Pontibacter akesuensis: one gene and its partner. The protein of the gene in region 2 interacts with the protein of the main gene of each other region in a pairwise test. Links are inferred from orthologs where the notes say so. Each region holds a gene or a part of one and is shown on either strand. Other genes may lie near its edges.

What was found.
Region 1: the proteins of rfaD (region 2) and A0W33_RS12555 interact in binary tests that used the Escherichia coli proteins (3 or more experiments, as listed by UniProt). The link is inferred for Pontibacter akesuensis from one-to-one orthologs.

What each region holds. Positions count from the first base shown.
Region 1 is NZ_CP014766.1:2,932,919-2,943,686, forward strand. What follows is about bases 4,596-7,488. They hold A0W33_RS12555 (1,4-dihydroxy-2-naphthoyl-CoA synthase), read right to left. Parts: upstream 6,517-7,488; coding sequence 5,674-6,516; downstream 4,596-5,673. Other genes in these bases: A0W33_RS12550 (hypothetical protein), read left to right, coding at 4,596-5,557; A0W33_RS12560 (hypothetical protein), read left to right, coding at 6,727-7,251; A0W33_RS12565 (hypothetical protein), read right to left, coding at 7,437-7,488. Also shown: A0W33_RS12540 (DUF5686 and carboxypeptidase-like regulatory domain-containing protein), read left to right, coding at 159-2,645; A0W33_RS12545 (OmpA family protein), read right to left, coding at 2,847-4,070; more of A0W33_RS12550, read left to right, coding at 4,511-4,595; more of A0W33_RS12565, read right to left, coding at 7,489-7,829; A0W33_RS12570 (hypothetical protein), read right to left, coding at 7,949-8,404; translational GTPase TypA, read right to left, coding at 8,738-10,540; peptide-methionine (R)-S-oxide reductase MsrB, read left to right, coding at 10,753-10,768. UniProt on the Escherichia coli protein: Converts o-succinylbenzoyl-CoA (OSB-CoA) to 1,4-dihydroxy-2-naphthoyl-CoA (DHNA-CoA).
Region 2 is NZ_CP014766.1:3,130,254-3,140,945, forward strand. What follows is about bases 7,832-10,648. They hold rfaD (ADP-glyceromanno-heptose 6-epimerase), read right to left. Parts: upstream 9,815-10,648; coding sequence 8,849-9,814; downstream 7,832-8,848. Other genes in these bases: A0W33_RS13325 (hypothetical protein), read left to right, coding at 7,832-8,338; A0W33_RS13335 (ABC transporter substrate-binding protein), read left to right, coding at 9,901-10,648. In the rest of the region: A0W33_RS13310 (DUF420 domain-containing protein), read left to right, coding at 1-513; A0W33_RS13315 (hypothetical protein), read left to right, coding at 543-806; A0W33_RS13320 (sensor histidine kinase), read left to right, coding at 1,186-4,857; more of A0W33_RS13325, read left to right, coding at 4,850-7,831; more of A0W33_RS13335, read left to right, coding at 10,649-10,692. UniProt on the Escherichia coli protein: Catalyzes the interconversion between ADP-D-glycero-beta-D-manno-heptose and ADP-L-glycero-beta-D-manno-heptose via an epimerization at carbon 6 of the heptose.

The DNA of each region.
Region 1 (10,768 bases), 200 kb from region 2 along the record:
GCCAGAATATGGAGGGTTAAAAGTTCAAATATAGTGCCCCATAGCCGCTACAGCAGCGGAGAAGGGAAGCCGTGTTTCGTACAACTGTTGTTTAAACAAATAAGTTGGTGCTTAGATGAAAAATCATATTACCTTTGCGCGCATTTTATCCTATTGCTTTGCGTAAGTCTCTACTGCTAATACTATTTATACTTGCTGCCGTGGTAAGCCACGCGCAAACCCGCATCTCGGGGCAAGTGTTGGATGCGACAACGGGCGAGGCCCTCCCATTTGTCAGCATCTACGTCAAAAACTCCGCCATCGGAACCTCCACAGATGAGAATGGGGCATTCAACATCAAGCTAAGCAGCACGCCTGATTCACTCACAGCCTCCTTTGTGGGATACCTGTCACAATCGCTTCCTGTGGCAGAGGGAGTGGCCACTCAGGTACTTACCTTTAAACTCGGCACAAATGCCCAGCAGCTGCAGGAGGTGGTGATCAGGCCCGGAGAGAACCCCGCCTGGGCTATTATGCGCCGCGTGGTGGAAAACAAGAACAGCAACGACAGGCGCAAGCTCGCCGCCTACCAATACGAAGCCTATACCCGTATGCAGTTTGATGTAAGCAATTTGGGGCAGAAGAAAGGAAAAGGACTGATAGGCAAGGCGGTGACCGCAGCCGTGGATTCGCAACTGTACCTGGCCGGTGAGGACGGCAAAAAGCTGCTACCGTTCTTCATCTCCGAGTCGCTGTCGGATTACTACTACAACCGTGAGCCTAAGCGCAGCAAAGAGATCATAAAAGCCTCCAAGGTAACGGGCATTGGCCTGCAGGACGGCACGCTGGTGTCGCAGGTGATCGGGAGCAGCTATCAGGATTACAATTTTAACCAGAACTGGGTAAGCGTGCTGCAGAAGAACTTCATCAGCCCCATTGCCGATGGCTGGAAAGGCTATTACAGCTACGAACTGGAGGACAGTACCTTTATCGGGGAGGACTGGTGCTACGAACTTTCGTTTAAGCAGAAGCGCCCGCAGGACCTTGCCTTCAACGGCACGATGTGGGTGACAGCCAAGGAGTATGCCTTGCGCAAGATAGACGCCACCGTCAGCAAATCGGCCAACATCAACTTTGTGGAGAGCATTGCACTGCAGCAGGAGCTGCAGCCGGTAGGGGAGCAGGCGTGGATGCCTTCGGTATCGGATGTACGGATAAAGCTGGTGGGCCTGACACCGAGCCGGCCGGGTGTGCTGGCGAAGGTGCACACTTCATACCGGCAGGTAGTGGTAAACCAGCCACAGACAGCGGGATTCTTTGACAAGCCGGTGGAGCTGTTGAAGGCAGCAACAAAGCAGACGGATGATTTCTGGAAAGCCAACCGCCACGACTCGCTTTCTGTAGCCGACAAGCAAGTATACACCACCATCAACACCATCCGCGATACACCCAGGATACAGCGCTTTACCAGCATTGCGACCATACTTGGAACGGGCTACAGGAGCTTTGGAAAGGTAAGCTGGGGACCGTGGCCGTACACCTACGCCTATAACAACATAGAAGGACACCGTTTCCAGGTGGGCGGCAAAACCAACATCAACTTCAGCGATAAGCTGGAACTGCGCGGCTATGCAGCTTACGGCACTGAGGATGCGAAGATAAAGTATAACGTGGGGGCTAAATACATTTTGAGCCGCCGGCATTGGAGCGAGATCGGTGTGGAACACCAGGAGGATTTGCAGCAGGTGGGCCTGATGTCTGACAAACTGGAGTCCAGCCCGTTCTTCCTGGGCTTCTCCCGTTTCGGCGAACTGCGCCGCCCGATGCTGGTACGCGAGACAAGTTTATACTTGCAGCGCGATGTGCTGCGCGGCTTTACCGAGCGCATCAGCCTGAGTACCCGCCACTTCGACCCGGCCTATGATTTTGCCTACTACACGGCAGGACCTGAGCAGCCTGAGGAGGTTGCCACTTCTTTTACAGCCACAGAGGTAAGCGTGCTCACCCGCTATGCAAACAACGAGGTGTTTGTAGAGAACGACAACGAGCGCATCAGCCTGGGTAGCGGCAACTGGCCAATCCTAAGTATGAAGTATACATTGGGCCTGAACAACGCCCTTGGCTCGACGGTGGATTACCAGCGGGTGGATGTTGGCGTAGAGCAGGAGTTCGTGATGGGCCGCCTGGGCAATGCCCTTTACAGATTGGAGGCTGGCAAAGTGTTTTCGCCGGTGCCTTACCCGCTGCTGGAGGTGCACACCGGCAACGAAAGCCCTTTCTACTACGATGCCACCTACAACCTGATGGACTATTTCGAGTTTGCGAGCGACACCTACGCCTCGCTGCACTACGAGCAATACTTCGAGGGGCTGCTGTTCAACCGCCTGCCGCTCATCAAGAAGCTGAAGTGGCGCGTGCTGGCTAGCTCCAACGTGCTGTACGGCAGCTTAAGCCAAAAGAATTTGGACCTGATTCCGGTAACGACGCCGTCGGGTGCCACGCAGGAAACGTTTAAGACTTTGGGCAGCACACCGTACGTAGAAGTCGGCTACGGCATCGAAAATATCTTCAAGGTGCTGCGCGTGGATGCCTTCCACCGCCTGACGCACCTGGATGAGGGCGCCCGTAAGTTTGGCCTGAAATTCTCGCTTCAGTTTAAGCTGTGAGGATCAGTTAATAATTCAACGCAAAGGGCCCGCTATACATAGCGAGCCCTTTGCGTTTGATGAAACCATATTACTATACTGAAGCCGCATTTACCCTGGCCCGCGCTTGCTTTACCGACTTAATATCTTAGCACCTAAACATAAAAGCCCAACGCAAAGGCTGGACTTTCATGAAAGAAGTATGGTAAAAGAGAGAGCTAGTTACAGCTTTACAAACTCTACTCTTCTGTTGTTAGACTTGGCTTCTGGTGTGGTGTTCCTGTCCAGGGGTTTAGACTCGCCCCAGCCCTTGGCAATCAAACGGTCGGGTGCCACTCCCTGCTCCGACAGGTATGCCCGCACCGCCTCCGCCCGTTGCTGACTCAGTTTCAGGTTGGTGTTGTCGTCACCGTCCGTGTCGGTATGGCCTTCCACGCTGAATTTCAGGTCTGCCTGCTCCTGCATCAGCTTGGCTATACTTGCCAGCGTACCCACCGACTCCGGCCGAATAGTGGCCTTGTTCACATCGAACTTAATGCCGTGGGTAACATACTTGCCGTCTGCCATGATCTGGTCGTACAGCTTTTTGCCGCCCTCGGCGATAAACACGTTCTTCACCATTGAGTTGGCGTCAACGCTTTTGTCAATTTTAATGCGTAAACCGCCGGGTTTTCCCTCCAGGTTCGGGATGTTGATGAGGCGGTACTGGTCCAGGTATACTTTCAGGCTGCGCTTGTTAAAGGAGATGGCCACATGGCGCCATTGGTTACTGACACCGGCAGCCGCCAACTCCTCCGACTCAGACCCGAATGTCTTGAACCTCGCGGCGTTTGCCCTGATGTCGATGGGATACCAAAGCTCTTTGTGTACCGCCTCTTTATACTTGCTGCCCTCCGGTATCAGGAAAATCTCGTAGGCCACATTCGGGTTGTCGCTGTCGAAAAACAGATCCATTTCGATGGTGAAAGTTTCCGGAAGCCAGTTTTCAGTTGCCACAAGTGGTGTGATATCCGTACCTGACTGCACCAGGTTGATCACGGATTCGCCCTCGAACGACGCTACCTCGGCGTTGCCGCTGATCAAATCCCAGCGCGACGGAAACTCCCCGTTTTCCTCGCCAGCCAGGTTGTCATCAAACATCACCTTGTCGCCGGCCACGAAATCATACCTCGACCATGCTTTTGCCTTTCCCTTTTCTGCTTTTGGTGAATTTCCTGTATCTGCACTATTGTCTATAGCAGCTTCCTGTTTGTTTGCAGCTGCCTTCTCTGTTGCTTTTTGGGGAGCCTCCAGTGCGCCATCTATGGATTTGTCTACCTGCTGGCTCACTTTCTGATTGAGTTTGTCCTGCAGCTTTTTACCAACATTTAACTGAGCATGGGAAGGAATAGTGAGAAGCGCCAGCAGTAGCGTAGCTAAACCCATTGTAAATACACTTTTTTTCATAGTAGTAACTGCAATTGATGATGTACCAAAGGAATATGATTTAATTATATAATTATACTATATAAAAGAATATTTATTTAATGAAATGATTTTGCAGGTGAAGGACATGGAAGGCAGGGTATAAGGGTACTTCTGCTTTTGCAGCAGGGTAATAGGCATATGAGTTGTAAAGTACAATTTATACTTAGTGCTCTGCGACTTGAGTCTTTTACTGCCTTGAGTTGTGGCATCAATTCTGTTTTTTACTAGACTGTTCTTAAATAATTGAATATCAGGATTATTGTTATTGTTGCAACATGAGTTTAGAAAACACTGTTGCTGTACATGCTGTTTTACCACTTGAATAATTACTATAAAGTCTCCTTAAATAGGATTAATACAACCTGTTATTGCCACTGACGTTACAAGTAACATCTTGAAAATTTATAAACTGAATAACTATGAAAGATGATTTACACGAAGAACGAGTATACCGAACAACTACACCCGTAGCAACCAGACACGCCGCCGGCTATAGCGCGATAAAGCGGATCTCGTGGGGAGCAGTATTTGGAGGGCTTGTAGTGGCCATGGTGCTGCAGCTAACCTTAAGCTTGTTGGGCCTGGGCATCGGCTTTGGCTCGATTGATCCTGCCCAGGAGCAGAACCCCATGGCAGGGCTTGGTACCGGCACACTGATCTGGTGGATTGTAAGTATGCTGCTCTCACTTTTTGCGGGCGGCTGGGTAGCAGGCCGCTTAGCAGGTATGCCTACTGCCTTCGATAGCATTCTGCACGGCATCCTGACATGGAGTTTATTTACGCTCCTTACCTTCTACTTGCTCACGACAGCCATTGGGAGCATTATTAGTGGTGTGGGTAGTGTTGTGGGTCGCACACTGTCGATGGCAGGGCAGGGAATAGCTGCGGTGGCACCGGAAGCAGGCAATGCCATTCAGTCGCAGTTGCAGGAAAGTGGCGTCAACTTCCAGTCTATAAAGCAGGAGGCACGCCAGATTCTGCAGCAGACGGGCAAAGCGGAACTGCAGCCCGAGAACATAGAGCAGGAGGCAAGAGAAGCAGGCAATGCCGCTCAGAACACAGCAGGGCAGGCAGCGGCAGACCCGCAGTCGGCCGGCTCAACCTTTGATGCGGTGATGGACAAACTCTATGGGCAGGGCTCCGAAATTGCGAGTGCGGCAGACCGTGAGGCGGCCGTAAATGTGATTATGGAGCGCACCGGTAAGAGCAGGGCAGAGGCTAACGAGATTGTGAACAGCTGGGTGTCTACCTATGAGCAGGCGAAGTCGCAGTTTAAGGAAACGAAGGCGCAGGTAGGGCAGCAGGCACAGCAAATTGGAGGCGATGTGGCTTCGGCTGTTTCGAAGGCCGCTATTTATGCTTTCTTTGGCTTGTTGCTTGGTGCCATTGCGGCAGCTGTAGGTGGCAAGATCGGAGAGCCGAAAGATCTGGCTTCAACCGGAGAGGATGCCGTTAGACCTGTATAAGTAGCATACAATAAAATAAAAAAGGCCAGCTACCTACAGGGTAGCTGGCCTTTTTTACACTTCTCCAGTCAGACTGATTTATACTTGTGTCTCCCTTTTACTTTGCTGTTTGCAGGTTACGGTATCCAGGGAATATCCTTGAAGTTCGGCTTGCGCTTCTCCAGAAAAGCATTGCGCCCTTCTTTGGCCTCGTCGGTCATATAAGCGAGGCGAGTGGCCTCTCCGGCAAACACCTGCTGGCCTACCATGCCATCGTCGGTGGCGTTGAAGGCAAACTTCAGCATTTTAATGGAAGTCGGTGATTTCTGCAGGATCTCCTGTGCCCAATCGTAGGCGGTGTCCTCCAACTCATCGTGCGGCACCACGGCATTTACCATGCCCATGTCGTAAGCTTCCTGCGCGGAGTAGTTGCGGCCCAAAAAGAAGATCTCTCTCGCACGTTTCTGGCCTACCATCTTGGCCAGGTAAGCAGAGCCGTAGCCCCCGTCGAAGCTGGTCACATCGGCATCCGTCTGCTTAAAGATAGCGTGCTCCTTGCTCGCCAGCGTCAGGTCGCAAACCACGTGTAAACTGTGGCCACCGCCCACGCACCAGCCTGGTACCACGGCAATTACCACCTTGGGCATAAAACGCATCAGGCGCTGCACTTCCAGTATGTTCAGGCGCGGCATGCCTGCCTCATCCACATAGCCTTGGTGGCCGCGTGCGTTCTGGTCGCCGCCGCTGCAGAAGGAGTAGATGCCGTCTTTGGTAGAGGGCCCCTCGGCAGACAGCAATACTACGCCAATAGAAGTATCCTCGCGGGCATCCAGGAAAGCCTCGAAAAGCTCCGCCACCGTTTTCGGGCGGAAAGCGTTGCGCACGTTTGGCCGGTTGAAAGCGATACGGGCGACGCCATCCGCTTTTTTATAGGTGATATCTTCGTATTCCTTTACGGTTTTCCAATTTGCTTTGCTCATATCTCTCAATTTGAAACCAAAGTTAAGGGTTTATACTTTGTGGCTCAACTGGTTTTTTATGTGATGATCTGTACCTGAACCAGCGGTTTGTAGCCCTACTTGCCAGACAAAGTACCTCGATCGCTCTCCCTGAAGCAGAATCAGATGTGCGTCTAGCTTAAAATGATTACCTTATGCCTGCATTAAGCTTGTCTTTCTAACGCTGCTACTATGGTTCTTTTTGTATCTTACCTGTTCACCTTCCTGCTGGCCTTTTCGCCGGCTACCAAAGAGCAGAAACAGTTCTTCAAAGCGCTTCGCGCGAAGGAAGGCCAATCCTATACTGGTACGGCCACTGTGCATCCGCCGGGTAACACCTCCATCGCCGGAAAGGAGCTTAAGCTCTTTATCCAAAAAGTATCTGGTGATTCCATACGGGTGCCGTTCTGGGTGGGTGACAACAAATCCCGCACGTTGCTTCTGACGCTGCACAAAAAGCAGGGCCTCTCGCTCAAGCACGACCACCGCCATGCCGACGGCTCTCCGGAAACGATGACGATGTATGGCGGATTTGCAGACACGAGCGGTAACGCGCTCAGGCAAAGCTTTCCGGCCGATGCGCATACTTCGCAGCTTAGCCCCCGCAATGCCACAAGTGTGTGGACGATAGAATTCTCACCAGACAAGACGCACCTGACTTATACTTTGAGGACCAACAATGAGCTCGTATACCAGCTGGATTTTGAGCAGGATTAGTGACTTGTTTTTAAGGCTATTCTGGGTGATTGGTTACGAAATGAGTAATAAGAGGTGGGCGAGGCCATCGGCCGAACCTGATGTTTAGGTTCTGTTAGTTCTATTTTTTCATTGCATTTATCGCAAACATGGATCTAGTTTACTTTCAGTAGAAGAGATAGAAAGCTGTTTGCTCTGTGCGCCTTCTACCTTTTTACTATTTCAACTTTCCCTTCAAACTTTTCCTCAAAGAGATTAGAACTGGATATAATTATGTAGTATTCAGGTGTTACTTCAGTGATTGTATTTGTTATAATTTGGTTTGTGGGGTATCCAAAATTGTTTTCGTCCTTTATTGTTTCCAGCCAAACAAGTTTATAGGTGCAGTCATTAACCCACTCAACCTTATATTTTATTTCAAGCCCTAGTTCTTTAACCCGTTCGTACTGAAACTCTCCAGTTCTTTCAATTACTGATGTAATTGGAGCAGAGCCTTCCACTTCATTTGTCATCTTAAAAACCCCTGTTTTTAAGGAATTACATTCATCTAACCCTAATAGCCAGCTGAATGTCATGAAAACTAAAATTAATAACTTCATTAGTTAGTTATTTAGAATTGGACCTAACGGCTAGTATAAAAGGCGAACGAGGCGTAGCCAAAGTATGACTTATGTGCCTTGTTGTAGCTAGATGTCTTTCCGTTTACAGATGTCCATTATCAGTATCTGGAGACACCTCTGTTGTATGAAGTGATTACTTTGTCTTGGATACTAAATATTCGGACTTCAAATTTTTTGTCCTTGTCCCTCCAATAATTATCCCCAATCTTATCGTACAGCTTATCTGCAGTTTTTATAGCTGAATCAAAGGACTCCTTAGCCGAAAAGCATTCTACTTGATAGCTTTTGCCTCCAAAGAAGTTAAGCCGAAGTTGTACTTCATTGTTTTTGTCCTTAAAAATCAGAGTAGTTGCAAATTCATGTTCAGAGGAGTCTCTGATAACAGAATGATAGTTTCTTACTTCATCTCTTACCTGTTTTTCGGATAAGTTCAGAAGTTTATAATGTTGTCCATTAGCACTTATAGTAATGCAAAAGAACAGTACCACAAGTAATATAGCGTACTTGATATCAAAGTAAATTGATGCTGTTTTAGCAATGCCTCTGATGTTCATATAGAATATCCTATAGCAAATTTTTTGTAATGGTTTATTTACTGCTAACTACAGTATAGCAGGAGTACTACTCCTGCTATACACTATGTATGGAGTTTGCTTTGGTTCTAACTACTACTATACTCTTAAGCTAACCTATGGCTAATATAGTGACTATTCAACACGCTAAGAAAAAAATGAAATAAGTCTTATAGAAAGCAGCATTATAGAATATAAAGCTATAGCCCTGATCTTTGAGATCTAAATATCACCATTATCTGTAGCACACAAAAAAACGCCTGCCACATTGCTGCGGCAGGCGTTTCTGTAAGTATAGCTTAGCGCTGTTTATACTTAGTCAGCACGCGACATGCGGTTACGCTCGTTTTCGTCGAGGTAAATCTTGCGCATGCGGATGCTTTTCGGCGTTACTTCCAGCAATTCGTCTTTCTGGATGTATTCCATGGCTTCTTCCAGCGAGAAGTTCTTAGCCGGCGCGATCTTCACGTTGTTGTCAGAACCGGAAGCACGCATGTTCGTCAGCTTCTTGCCTTTCTGAATGTTTACCGTGATGTCGTTCTGGCGGCTGTGCTCACCAATTACCTGACCCATGTATACTTCCACACCCGGATCAACGAAGAAGAAACCACGGTCCTGCAGCTTATCGATAGAATAAGCAGTGCCTGGGCCCGTCTCCATAGAGATGATAGAACCGTTGTTACGGCCTGGGATGTTGCCCTTAAACGGCTCATAACGGCTGAAGCGGTGGTTCATGATCGCCTCACCAGCTGTTGCTGTCAACACGTTGTTACGCAGACCAATCAAACCACGCGCCGGAATGTTGAACTCCAGGTGCTGCAGGTCGCCCTTAGGCTCCATGATGGTCAGTTCACCTTTACGCTGCGTTACCAGTTCAATTACCTTACCGGCAGTTTCCTCAGGAACGTCTACTACCATGTGCTCGATTGGCTCGCAACGAACACCATCAATTTCTTTGAAAATTACCTGTGGCTGACCCACCTGTAACTCATATCCTTCGCGGCGCATTGTCTCAATCAGTACAGACAAGTGCAGGATACCACGACCGAATACCAGGAAGGTATCTTCACGATCAGTTTCCTGTACGCGCAGTGCCAGGTTTTTCTCAGTCTCTTTGAACAGACGGTCACGCAGGTGGCGTGATGTCACGAACTTACCCTCTTTACCGAAGAAAGGAGAGTTGTTGATCGTGAACAGCATGTTCATGGTTGGCTCATCGATAGAGATACGGGCCAGTGGCTCCGGGTTTTCGGCATCAGCGATGGTGTCACCGATATCGAATCCTTCAATACCCGTTACGGCGCAAATCTCACCGGCTGATACTTCAGAAACGCTCTTTCTGCCAAGTCCTTCAAACACCTGGATTTCTCCGATCTTGCCTTTCTTGGTGCTGCCATCGGCTTTGCACAAGCTGATCGGCATGCCTTCCTTCAATGTTCCACGGTGAACGCGACCAATCGCGATACGGCCCACGAAAGAAGAGTAGTCAAGCGAAGTGATCTGCATCTGCGGCGTGCCTTCACGGAACGGGGCAGCAGGAATCACGTCGATGATGGCATCCAGCAGGGGCGTGATATTATCCGTTGGCTGCTTCCAGTCGGTGCTCATCCAGCCGTGCTTCGAAGAACCGTACAGGGTCACGAAGTCAAGCTGCTCTTCGGTGGCGTCCAGGTTGAACATCAAATCGAACACCTGCTCGTGCACCTCGTCTGGGCGGCAGTTTTCTTTATCTACTTTATTTACAACAACAATCGGCTTCAGGCCAAGTTGGATGGCTTTGCCCAGTACGAAGCGTGTCTGTGGCATGGCACCTTCAAAGGCATCCACGAGCAGCAGTACGCCGTCGGCCATTTTAAGTACGCGCTCTACCTCACCGCCAAAGTCGGCGTGACCAGGGGTGTCGATGATGTTGATTTTAACGTCTTTGTAACGTACCGACACGTTTTTAGAAACGATCGTGATGCCACGCTCGCGCTCCAGGTCGTTGTTGTCCAAAATGAGGTCATCAAAGTGCTGGTGATCTGCGAACAGCTTAGAAGCATGAATGATCTTGTCCACGAGGGTTGTCTTGCCGTGGTCAACGTGTGCGATAATCGCAATATTCCGAATATTTTGCATTGAATTGAGTTTTCGAGCCGCAAAAGTACTAAAAAGCCTTCACAGTTATACTAGTTCGCTCGAAATAAACAGGTTAGGGTACTATTAATTTATTAAAAACCAAGCCTATGCCTAGTTAAGGGGCAAACATTGGGGGAGCAAAGAATGTTCAATAGGGACAAGAATTTGCATAAACCCAAAGGCCAGAGGCTTTTTAACCCGTAGGTAGAAGTATGAAGACACTATTTT
Region 2 (10,692 bases):
AAGAAATTTCTGACGCTTATCGCCATCTTGTCGGTAGCCATACCCGTAGTGGTGGCGGTGCTTTTTTTTATGCCGAAAGCCAATAACCCGGGAGTAGATGTTTCTTATTTGCCAACCCTTCATGCCATACTCAACTCGCTCACTGCGGTGGCACTCGTTATCGGGTACTACAATGTGAAGCGTGGAAACGTGATGGTGCACCGCGGAGCCATGCTGGCGGCATTTAGTTTGTCGGCCATCTTCCTGGTTTCGTATGTTACCTACCATTTCCTGGGGCAGCGAACTATCTACGGCGGGGAAGGTGTTTTAAAGTACATCTATTACTTCGTGCTGCTCACGCATATTGTGTTGGCTGTCGTAATTGTTCCGCTGGTACTGTTGTCCGTATACTATGGTATCAGCAGCCAGTTGGCGCGCCACCGCCGCATCTCCAGATGGACCTTCCCGATCTGGCTGTACGTGGCCGTTACGGGTGTGCTGGTTTACCTGATGATATCGCCTTATTACACTTAATTTTTAAACGCTAGTTTACTTTAGATTTTATGAAAAACGGTTTGCGTAAAATCATAACAGTTTTAAGTATAGCATTCATATTTGTGTTTGCCACAACGGATGCCTACAGCCAGTGTGCCATGTGCCGTGCCACGGTGGAGTCGAACGTGGGCACCGGTAGCAAGGAGCCTGAGAACCAGGTTGGTTCTGGCTTGAACACGGGTATACTTTACCTGATGGCTATTCCGTATGTGTTAATCGGTGCCGTTGGTTTCCTATGGTACATGAATAACAAAAAGGCAAAAGCCAAATAATAATCAACCCTCTAAATTAATGGCCATCTTTCCTGCAGCAGCCTGTGCTGTAGGAAAGATGGCTTTTTTTTGTTCTCCTGTTTACCCAAGATAAGTATAGCCAGATACCTTTGAGATGGACATGTTTCATGGTATAAGAAGTAGCAAAAAGTACAACATTGGGCAGCTAGGTAAGGCAAAGGTTTTCTTCAGCAGCATCCGCTTCCAAAAGCCTGTAACTGGTAACTTTATATACATTCCTGGGCTGCGTTTACGCTTCAGGTGCAGCAAACCTTAGCATGATTCTTGCGCATGTGGCGGTTGTGCCGCGTTTTGCTTAAATTCGTGGATAAACCGCATTGCCTTGGATCGGAAAGCTACTCTTCTGTTTTTTTTAGTGATGATGCTGCTGTGCTTTCTGGCGACAGCAGTTCTGTATTTTGGCATTCCGGCATCGCTGCAGACAAAGGAGGATTACAAGGCAGAGGCACGGGAAATTGAGCAAAGCGTGCAGCATTGCATTGAAGAAGCGCATACTCAGGCGGCGCAGTTGGCCCCTAAACTCGGCAAAAACACTATTCATTTTTCTGCCCTTTTAAAAGCCTCAGAGTACCCGGTGCTCATTTACCGCTCTGGTAAACTGGTATTCTGGTCGAACCACTCCATCGTGCCGCAGGTGAGCCTGCCCTCTCCACTTAAAACCCCGACGGCAATCGAAAATGAGTATGGCCGTTTTGTGGTTGTGCCGCACCAGGTTCGGGAGTATGAGGTGGATGTATATATTCCGCTGCAGGTAGATTACCAACTGGATTACGCATACCTCACACCAAAACTGGATGAGGATGTTTTTAGTGAAATGTGCGTGCAATTGATTCTGGATGCCGATGCTCCATTGCCGCACGTGCGCACCTACGATGGCCAGTTCCTTTTTGCGCTTGACTTTGACAAAAGCCGCAATACGGCCAAGATGGACCGGCTGGAGTTGGCGTTGCTAACCTTTGGATTGCTGTTTTATGTGTTGTTCGCCGTAGCCTTGTGCCGGCGTTACGTGCGGCGGCACGCCTATAGCAAGGGAGTGCTGGTGCTGCTAGCGCTGCTGATATCGATGCGCCTGTTGCTGCTGGTGCTCAACCTTCCGTTTGCTTTCGGCGAGGTGGAGCTGTTTGACCCAAGGTTCTATGCGGCCTCCATCTGGTCGCCTTCGGTAGGCGATCTGCTGCTGAACATGCTGCTATTGCTGGTGGTGGCAGGCAGCTGCCTATACTTATTTATCCGCAACAGGGCCGTTTCCCGCATAGCGCTGTTGCCGCAGGAGAAAACGCAGCCGCTGCTGGTGGCCTGCATGCTGCTCTTCTTTTTTCTGCTGCTGCTGCTTTTCCGCTTTTACTATAACATTTACCACAACACCCCGCTGGTGCTTGACATCACCCGCTCCCTTGATTTTACAAGATACCGGATTCTGATGTACGGCATTATGCTGGTGCATACACTGGCGCTGTGCATGTTCACGTACATGCTGGCTACGGTGGTGTCGGTGCTGGTGCCGAAGGAACCTTCTACCGGGCCGTACAAGCTGTTGCTGCTGATAGCCGGTATTCTGCTGATGCTGACAGGCTGGTTTGTGACGGAGCTGTTTACGGTGGTTTTCGTGGGCTTCGTTTTCTGGGCCATTATCATCTTTGCGGCGCAGCACCAGAATGCGGTAAGTATGGCTTACCGGACGTACCTGTTTTTCTTTTTGGTTGTGATCGTGAGTGCCATCACGGGCGCCATGTCGTTGTTTTCGCATTACCACAACGACCTGAAGACGTACAAGCAGAACCTTGCTTTCAATATCCTGCAGGATAACGACGTGCTGGGCGAGTACCAACTAAACCAGGTGGCGACCCAGATCGCCTCAGACGAGCTGATACAGTCGAAGATGATGGGACCGTATGTGGATGCTTTTTTCATCAAGCGTAAAATTACAAAGCAGTACCTGAACGAGTACTTCGACAAGTATGAGATCAGCGTGCTGCTTTTCGACGGGAACGGCAGGACACTGGAAAGCGCCGACACAACGGCCACTACACTGCAGGAGCTGCGACGCCAGTTCGATCAGCCCGGTACGCAGACAGAACATGAAAACCTATTCCTGCTGAAGGACCCGATGCGCTATAACGCGCGCGTGTACCTCAAGCTGATTCAGGTGCCGCTCGGCAACAGGCAGACCGGGACAATTGCGCTGCGCCTTACGCTGAAGAAGCTCTTGCCGAACAGCGTAGTGCCGGAACTTCTCACCGACCAGAAGTATGACCAGCCGTTCCGCCGCGACATGCTGAGCTACGCCATTTACGATGACACCAAACTGCGCTACAGCGAAGGCGAGTACGATTACGCCACAAACTTCAATCCCTATTTGCTGGAAAAGGAGGAGTTTTACCGCCAGGGTCTGGCGCACGGTAACTACCACCATTTCGGCGTACAGAGCAGCAAAGGACATGTTCTCATTATCACCACCGAGAAGTATGGCAGCCGGGAAGTACTGTCTAATTTCTCGTTTTTGTTCTTGCTGTTCCTGGGAGGGTTGATTCTGAGCGGTATGTTATACTTGCTGGTACGGCGACGGCATTTGCGCCCGTTCAGCCCGAACTTCAGCACCAAGATTCAGATTTTCCTCAATTTCGGAATTCTGCTTCCGATGCTGCTCATCAGCGTCACCACGGCCAGCCTGGTAACTGCCTCCTATAAAAAAGACCTGATGCAGACGTACGAGCAGCGGGGAGAGGCGATACAGGATTATCTGTCGCAGCAACTTAGCCAGCGTTTGCTGCAAAGCCCCGAGCAATTGCAGCAAAGTATAGCCGACATCGCGGCCATCTCTGAAACCGATATTAACCTGTACGACCGGCACGGCAAACTGCTGGTCACCAGTCAACCGCTGATTTTTGAGGCGGGGCTACTTTCTAAGTTGGTGAATCCGGAAGCCTTTGCGGCCATTTCGGAACGGCAGGCGCTCAGGGTGCTGCTGGAGGAGCAAACCGGCAATTTAAGCTTCAATGCTATTTACCTGCCGCTCCGTTACGAGAGCAATCCAGCCGAGCTAGCCGGCTTTATCGGCATTCCGTTTTTTGACTCTGAAAAGGAGTTGGACCTGAAGCTGATTGAGCTGGTGACAACCACCATGAACATTTTCACGGTGATGTTCATCACGTTCATGGTGCTCACCTTCTTTGCCTCCCGCGCCCTGACCGTGCCGCTGCGCATGCTGGCTGATAAGCTAAACCGCACTTCGCTGACAGGGAAAAATGAAATGCTGGCCTACAAAGGAGCCGATGAAATAGGAATGCTGGTGAACGAGTACAACCGCATGCTGCTCACGCTGGAGCAGAACAAGCAGGACTTGGCCATGCAGGAGAAGGAGGCGGCCTGGCGCGAGATGGCCCGTCAGGTGGCGCACGAAATAAAGAACCCGCTTACGCCGATGAAGCTCTCGCTGCAGTACTTGCAGAAGGCGATTGCTGAAAAACGGCCGAACACAGAGCAGCTGATTGATAAGATTTCGCACACGCTGATCACGCAGATCAATATCCTGAACGACATTGCCTCTTCGTTCTCCAGCTTCACGGCTATGCCCGAGCCGAAGGCAGAGCCAATTGATGTGGCGGCCGCCCTGCACAAAGCAGCTGATCTGCACAACGATCCGGCCACTGCCATACTTACCAAAGCCATTCCGGCTCAGCCGGTAATCGTGAAGTCAGACGAGAGTTTGATGGTACGTACCTTCAATAACCTGCTGCTGAACGCTATTCAGTCGGTGCCGGCCAGCCGGAAGCCGGACATCCGCGTGAAACTGGAACTGCAACCTGCCCGCGAGGTGTTAATCTCGATCAGAGATAATGGCAGCGGTATACCACAAGATATTCAGAGTAAGGTGTTTATCCCGAATTTCAGTACGAAGTATACTGGCTCGGGTATTGGGCTTGCTGTGGCCAAACGCGGCATCGAGAATGCCGGCGGGCGCATCTGGTTTGAAACCGAGGAAGGCAAAGGCACGGTCTTCTATATTCTTTTACCGCTGGCAGATGAATAGGAGGGGCTTGCTCCTGTTGCTGTGGCTGTGCGGCTTTAGCCTGCCGCTGCTCGCACAGTCGCCGGTGAGCAACCAGCGTTGCAAATGGATACCCGTTTCCGCTATGCCGCAGCAGTTGGATACGCTGACCTTGCTGCCCAGCACCATCACACTGCACCATCCCAGGCAGGAGCAGTTCACCTACAACTACAATTATACTTACAACACCTTCACGCTGACGGCTTTTCCGCCTCCCGATTCCGTGGCCCTCGACTCGCTTGGCACCATGCAGGCCTTGCCCGATTCGCTATTGGTGTGCTTCCGGGTGATGCCGCTGAACCTGACGCAGCCTGCTTCCAGGCGCGATATTACCAAGCTGGAAATGGAGTCGTTTCAAAAGGGCTTTTACCAGGAGGACATCAACACCAAGGAAGAGATCTTCAGCACGCCCGGACTGAACAAGACAGGCAGCATTTCGCGGGGCGTGTCGTTTGGCAACACGCAGAATGTGTTTGTAAACTCGGCCCTGAACCTGCAGCTGGATGGTAAAATAACAGATGATATAAGTATAACGGCCGCCATCACGGATCAGAATATTCCGTTTCAGCCGGAGGGGAACACACAGCAGCTGCAGGAGTTTGACAGGGTATACATCACACTCAAGCACCGGCTCTGGCAACTGACAGCGGGTGATGTGGTGCTGCGAAGTCCTCCATCCTACTTCATGCAGTTTTACAAGAACGTGCAGGGCGGCGCCTTTAGCTATACCTTGGGCAAGGACCCGGAGCGGCAGGGCGTAACCTCGGTGGCGGCCTCGGTGTCGAAAGGGAAGTTTGCCTCGCAGGTGATTCCGGCACAGGAGGGCGTGCTGGGGCCATACCGTTTGCGGGGGCCAAACAATGAACTGTTCCTGATTGTGCTTGCCAACTCGGAGCGGGTTTTCCTGGACGGCGTGCTGCTGCGGCGCGGCTATGACTTTGACTATGTGATCGATTACAACCAGGCAGAGATCACCTTCACTACGCGCCACGTCATCACCAAGAACTCCAGGATTAAGGTTGATTTTGAGTACTCGGACCAGAACTACAGCCGCGGCATCTACAACCTAAGCCATTACCAGAACATCGGAAAGCTGAAAGTATACGGTAACTATTACAACGAGAGCGACAACCCAAACAGTCTGCTGAACCTGAGCCTCGGTCCTGAGCAGAAGCGGCTGCTGTCGGGTATAGGCGATAGCCTGCAATTGGCTATTTCGTCTGGCGCCGATAGTGTGGGTTATGATCCGGGGCAGGTACTGTATGCCCGGCAGGATTCGGTGTATGACAACGGGCTAAGCACGGCTTCCATCTATGTTTTCTCATCCGATCCGGAGCGGGCGTACTATAACGTGAGTTTTACCAACGTAGGACCGGGCAACGGCGACTATGTTGCGGTAAATGGGGCTGTGAACGGTAGAGCCTACCGGTGGGTGGCACCTATCAACGGGGTGCAGCAGGGGAGTTATGCGCCCGTGCGGGTATTGCCCACGCCACGAAAAAAGCAGCTGGTTACGTTTGGCGGTAATTATGAGCTGCAAAAGGGTGTTAGCTTTTTTGCAGAGGGTGCCGTGTCGGAGCATGACCTGAACCGCTTCTCAGACCTGGATGCCGGAGATGACCAGGGCAAAGGGCTGCGGTTGGGCTATGCGGTGCAGGACCAGGAGCTGCAGTTCCTGGGCAAGTATAAATTGAACAGCACCCTGAATTACGAGTACACAGATGAATACTTTGAGCCGATCGACCGTTACCGCCCCATTGAGTTTGACCGGAACTGGAGCTTGAATCCTACTGAGAAGGCCGAAGACCATATCTTTAACTTTTCGGTGGGAGCCGCACAAAATCCCGCTAACCTGATAAACTACCGCATCAGCCGCCGCGCACGGGAGGAGCAGCTGGATGGGGTACAGCATTATCTGGATGTGATGAAACAGCTGGGAAAGGTGGAGTTGCGCAATCATTTTTTTCTGCTGAACAGCACGCAGGGCGATCGGGAGTCGCAGTGGTACCGGGGCGATGTTAACGTGGAGTATGATTTCGGTAAGCTATCGCCCGGCTATACTTTTAGCTTCGATAAAAACCGCATCACCGCCCTTGGCACGGACTCGGTAGTAGGTTCTGCACAGTATTTTGAGCAGCACCTGGTCTACCTGGAGAACGGCGACACCACCAAGACCAAGTTCCGCCTCGACTACGCCCACCGCACCGATCGGTTTCCATCAGGCTACGGCACTATGGGCTGGCCAGAAGTAGGGCAAACCTTTAATGCCGTCCTGCAAAAGCGCCTGAGCCCTGATCAGGACCTGTTGGTGCAGGGAACGTACCGTAAGCTGGATGTGGTGAACGGCAAGAACGAGGAAACGATTCAGTCGCGGGTAGATTGGAACGGAAACTTCCTTTCAGGGGCGCTGCGCTCGGAACTTAGTTACGCTACTGGCACCGGGCGCGAGTTGAAGCGCATTTACATCTTCCAGGAGACGCTGCCGGGGCAGGGCACACATTACCTGCGCGACGAAGGAGATCCCAACAACCTGAACGATTACCTGGAGGCGCAGACTGTGGACCAGCGCCGTTTCATCAAAATATACCTGCCCACCGATGAGTACGTGAATGCCTACACCAACACTTTTACCTACCGCCTCACCACCACGGCGCCCCGCGGCTGGGCAGCAGAACCGGGCCTGAAGGCAAAACTCTCTAATTTTTCGATGCTCTCCTTTGTGAGCATCAACAAAAAAACAACGGAGAGCGATTTGAGCCAGCGCTTTAACCCGTTTAGCCTGGAGGTGGAGGATGCTTTTCTGCTGTCGCTGGTGAAGCAGTTGCGCCACACGGTATACTTTAACCGAAGCAACCCCAAGTACGGCCTGGAGTATACGGTACAGCAAAACCAGCAGAAGCAACTGCTGACAAACGGCACCGAAACCCGAAATGTGCTCATGCACAATGTGCTGGGCCGACTGAACCTGAATGAGGTGCTAAGTACGCAGTTAAACTTTGGCTACAACGTAAGGGAGAACCAATCAAATTTCCTGACTTCGAAAAACTTTAAGATACAGACAAGGGAGCTGTCGCCGGAGCTGGCGTACCAACCCAGCACCATTCTGCGCTTTACGGGCAAGTACCAATACTCTATCAAGCAGGATGTACTGCCGTCAGCCGAAACTGAGCAGGAGGGCATATTCCATGAGCTGGGGCTGGAAACAAAGCTAAGCCAGGTGGGCAAGCGCACTTTGGCAGGCAACATCAAGTACGTGAACATTGTGTTCGACGGCGACCAGGCTTCTTATGTGGGCTATGAGTTACTCAACGCGCTGCGCCCGGGCAACAACATGACCTGGTCGCTGGTGCTGCAGCAGCGCCTCAGCAACGGCCTCAACATTTCGCTGAACTATGATGGCCGCAAAGCCAACGGCGTCGGAGCCGTGCACACTGGGCGTACGCAGGTGTCGGTGCTGTTTTAGGATGAAAGTTTTTGGACGAACTTATTTTGTTGCTTGAACAAGGATGTAGAGTTCTCGCCTCTGATTACTCTAGGTAGGGGAATATTCAGCAGTAGTAAAACACCCCTGTAGTCCCCTCAAGGGGACACTTGAACTTCTTGCATAGCTACAGTTTTGGCTAACTTAACTATTTCCAGTCCTTGGGTAGAGCGCCTTGTAATTGATGCGGTGCCCGTAAGGGCAGCCTGCAGCGTAGCTGTGGCAGCTTCAATTGCACAGCGCGATGCCCGAGGACGAGGCCTCGCGGCCGTGAGCGCTCCAAAGCTTGAGGTGAAACGTTTGGTGTTTGGGAACTAGAGGATCAGCAGTAACTAGAAAGAATAGCTTGTTTCAAATTACAGACTGCAGCGACTACGAAAGTACAAGCTAACAATCAGTGTAGTGGCAAGCAGATCAACAGAAACTAAAACAGCTCACATACGCGAAGTGAGCTGTTTTAGTACGTCTGAACTATAACCCTCCATAGATAGCTTAGTAGTACTTACCTGGAATCAGGTAGTTCTTCACGTAATCATTTACACCTTCTTCCAAAGTATAAAAAGGCCTTTGGTACCCGATGGAGCGCAGCTTGCTCATGTTGGCTTCCGTAAAGTACTGGTAATTGTCCCGAATGCTTAGGGGCGTATCCATGAAGTCGATGTCAGGGGCTACACCCATGGCATCAAACGTATTGAGGGCAAGGGCCATAAAGGTGCGGGCCTTGCCGGAGCCCAGGTTGTAGATTCCGGAGTTCTTGCGGTGGTGCATCAGGAACATACATACTTCCACAACATCCTTTACATACACAAAGTCACGCATCTGTTCGCCGTCGGCGTAATCAGGGTTGTGCGAGCGGAACAGCGTCATGCTGCCTTTCTCTTTGATCTGGTTATAAGTATGGTAAATGACAGAGGCCATTTTGCCTTTGTGGTACTCGTTTGGGCCATACACATTAAAGAACTTCAGGCCAGCCCAGAAGAAAGGTTTCGCCGTTTGCTCCAGCGCCCAAATATCGAAATCGTTCTTGGAATCGCCGTAGGGGTTGAGTGGCTTTAACAGCGGAATGGTTGCCTCGTTGTCGTCGTAGCCGAGGGTGCCGGAGCCGTAAGTGGCAGCAGAAGAAGCATACACCAGCGGAATCTGGTACTCGCAGCAGGCATTCCACACTTGCTTGGAGTAGTTCAGGTTCAGCAGGTCGAACACGTCTTTGTTGAACTCGGTGGTATCGGTGCGGGCGCCCAGGTGGAAAATGAACTCCACTTCCTCGTAGTGGGCGTCGAGCCAGTCGAAGAAGTTTTCGCGGTCCACGAATTCCTTTATTTTCTTGCCCTTCAGGTTGTTTTCCTTTTTAGCAATGGAGAAATTGTCCACCACCACGATATCGTTGAAATTGTCCTGGTTCAGCCTGCCCACGAGACAGCTGGGAATAAAACCGGCGGCGCCTGTTACTACAATCATGTTTCTTTGTTAAGCCTGTAACTAAAATTGCGCTAAATTTACAAAAATAAACTGAGCCGCTCGTGTTCATACGGGCAACCTATACTTTGGAACGAACAAGACGCCACCTTTCTACCATCTTCCCCATACTTGCCCTTTTCCTTTTGCTGCTATCTTGCCAGCCGGAAGCAAAGGAAGGGCAGGAGCAGCTGGTGCTAAAAGATGATCTGGGCCGCGAGCTTATACTTGAACGGAAGCCACAGCGGGTTTTCTCCTTTGCCTCCTCCATGACTGAAATGCTGTTCGCTGTACTCGACACCAGCAGCATCATCGCCCGCACTCCTCACGATGATTATCCGGCAGCGGCACTGCAAAAACCGTTGGTCAGCAATTATCCTGTTGATTACGAGCAGGTGCTGGCGCTGAAGCCAGATTTAGTGTTTACCGTGGAGGGCATCACACCCCTAGAAGTGGCCGAGCGCTTGCAAGAACTGGGTGTGCCGGTATACTACCAGAAGTATAGAACGGTGGAGGATATCTTTACGGGGCTGGAGGATATTGGCCGCATCATGGGACGTGAGCAGCAGGCAAAGCAGCTAACTGACTCACTACGGCAGGAGGTGGCACAACTTAAAAATCGGCACCAGCAGCAAAAGCAGGACCCGCAGCGGGTGCTGGCCATCACCTGGAGCGACCCGATTTACGTGTATGGGCAGAACACGATCTTCACGGATAAGCTGCGCCTGCTTGGGGCCGAGAATGCCGTTCAGGAAGTTTTTGAACAGCCTTACCCACCGCTCACCCGCGAGTACATTCTCAAACTGAACCCCGACGTGCTGCTGGGTGGCACAAAAGAAGAACTAGAGGAGAAGTTTTTCAACCTGTACCCTGAGCTGCGT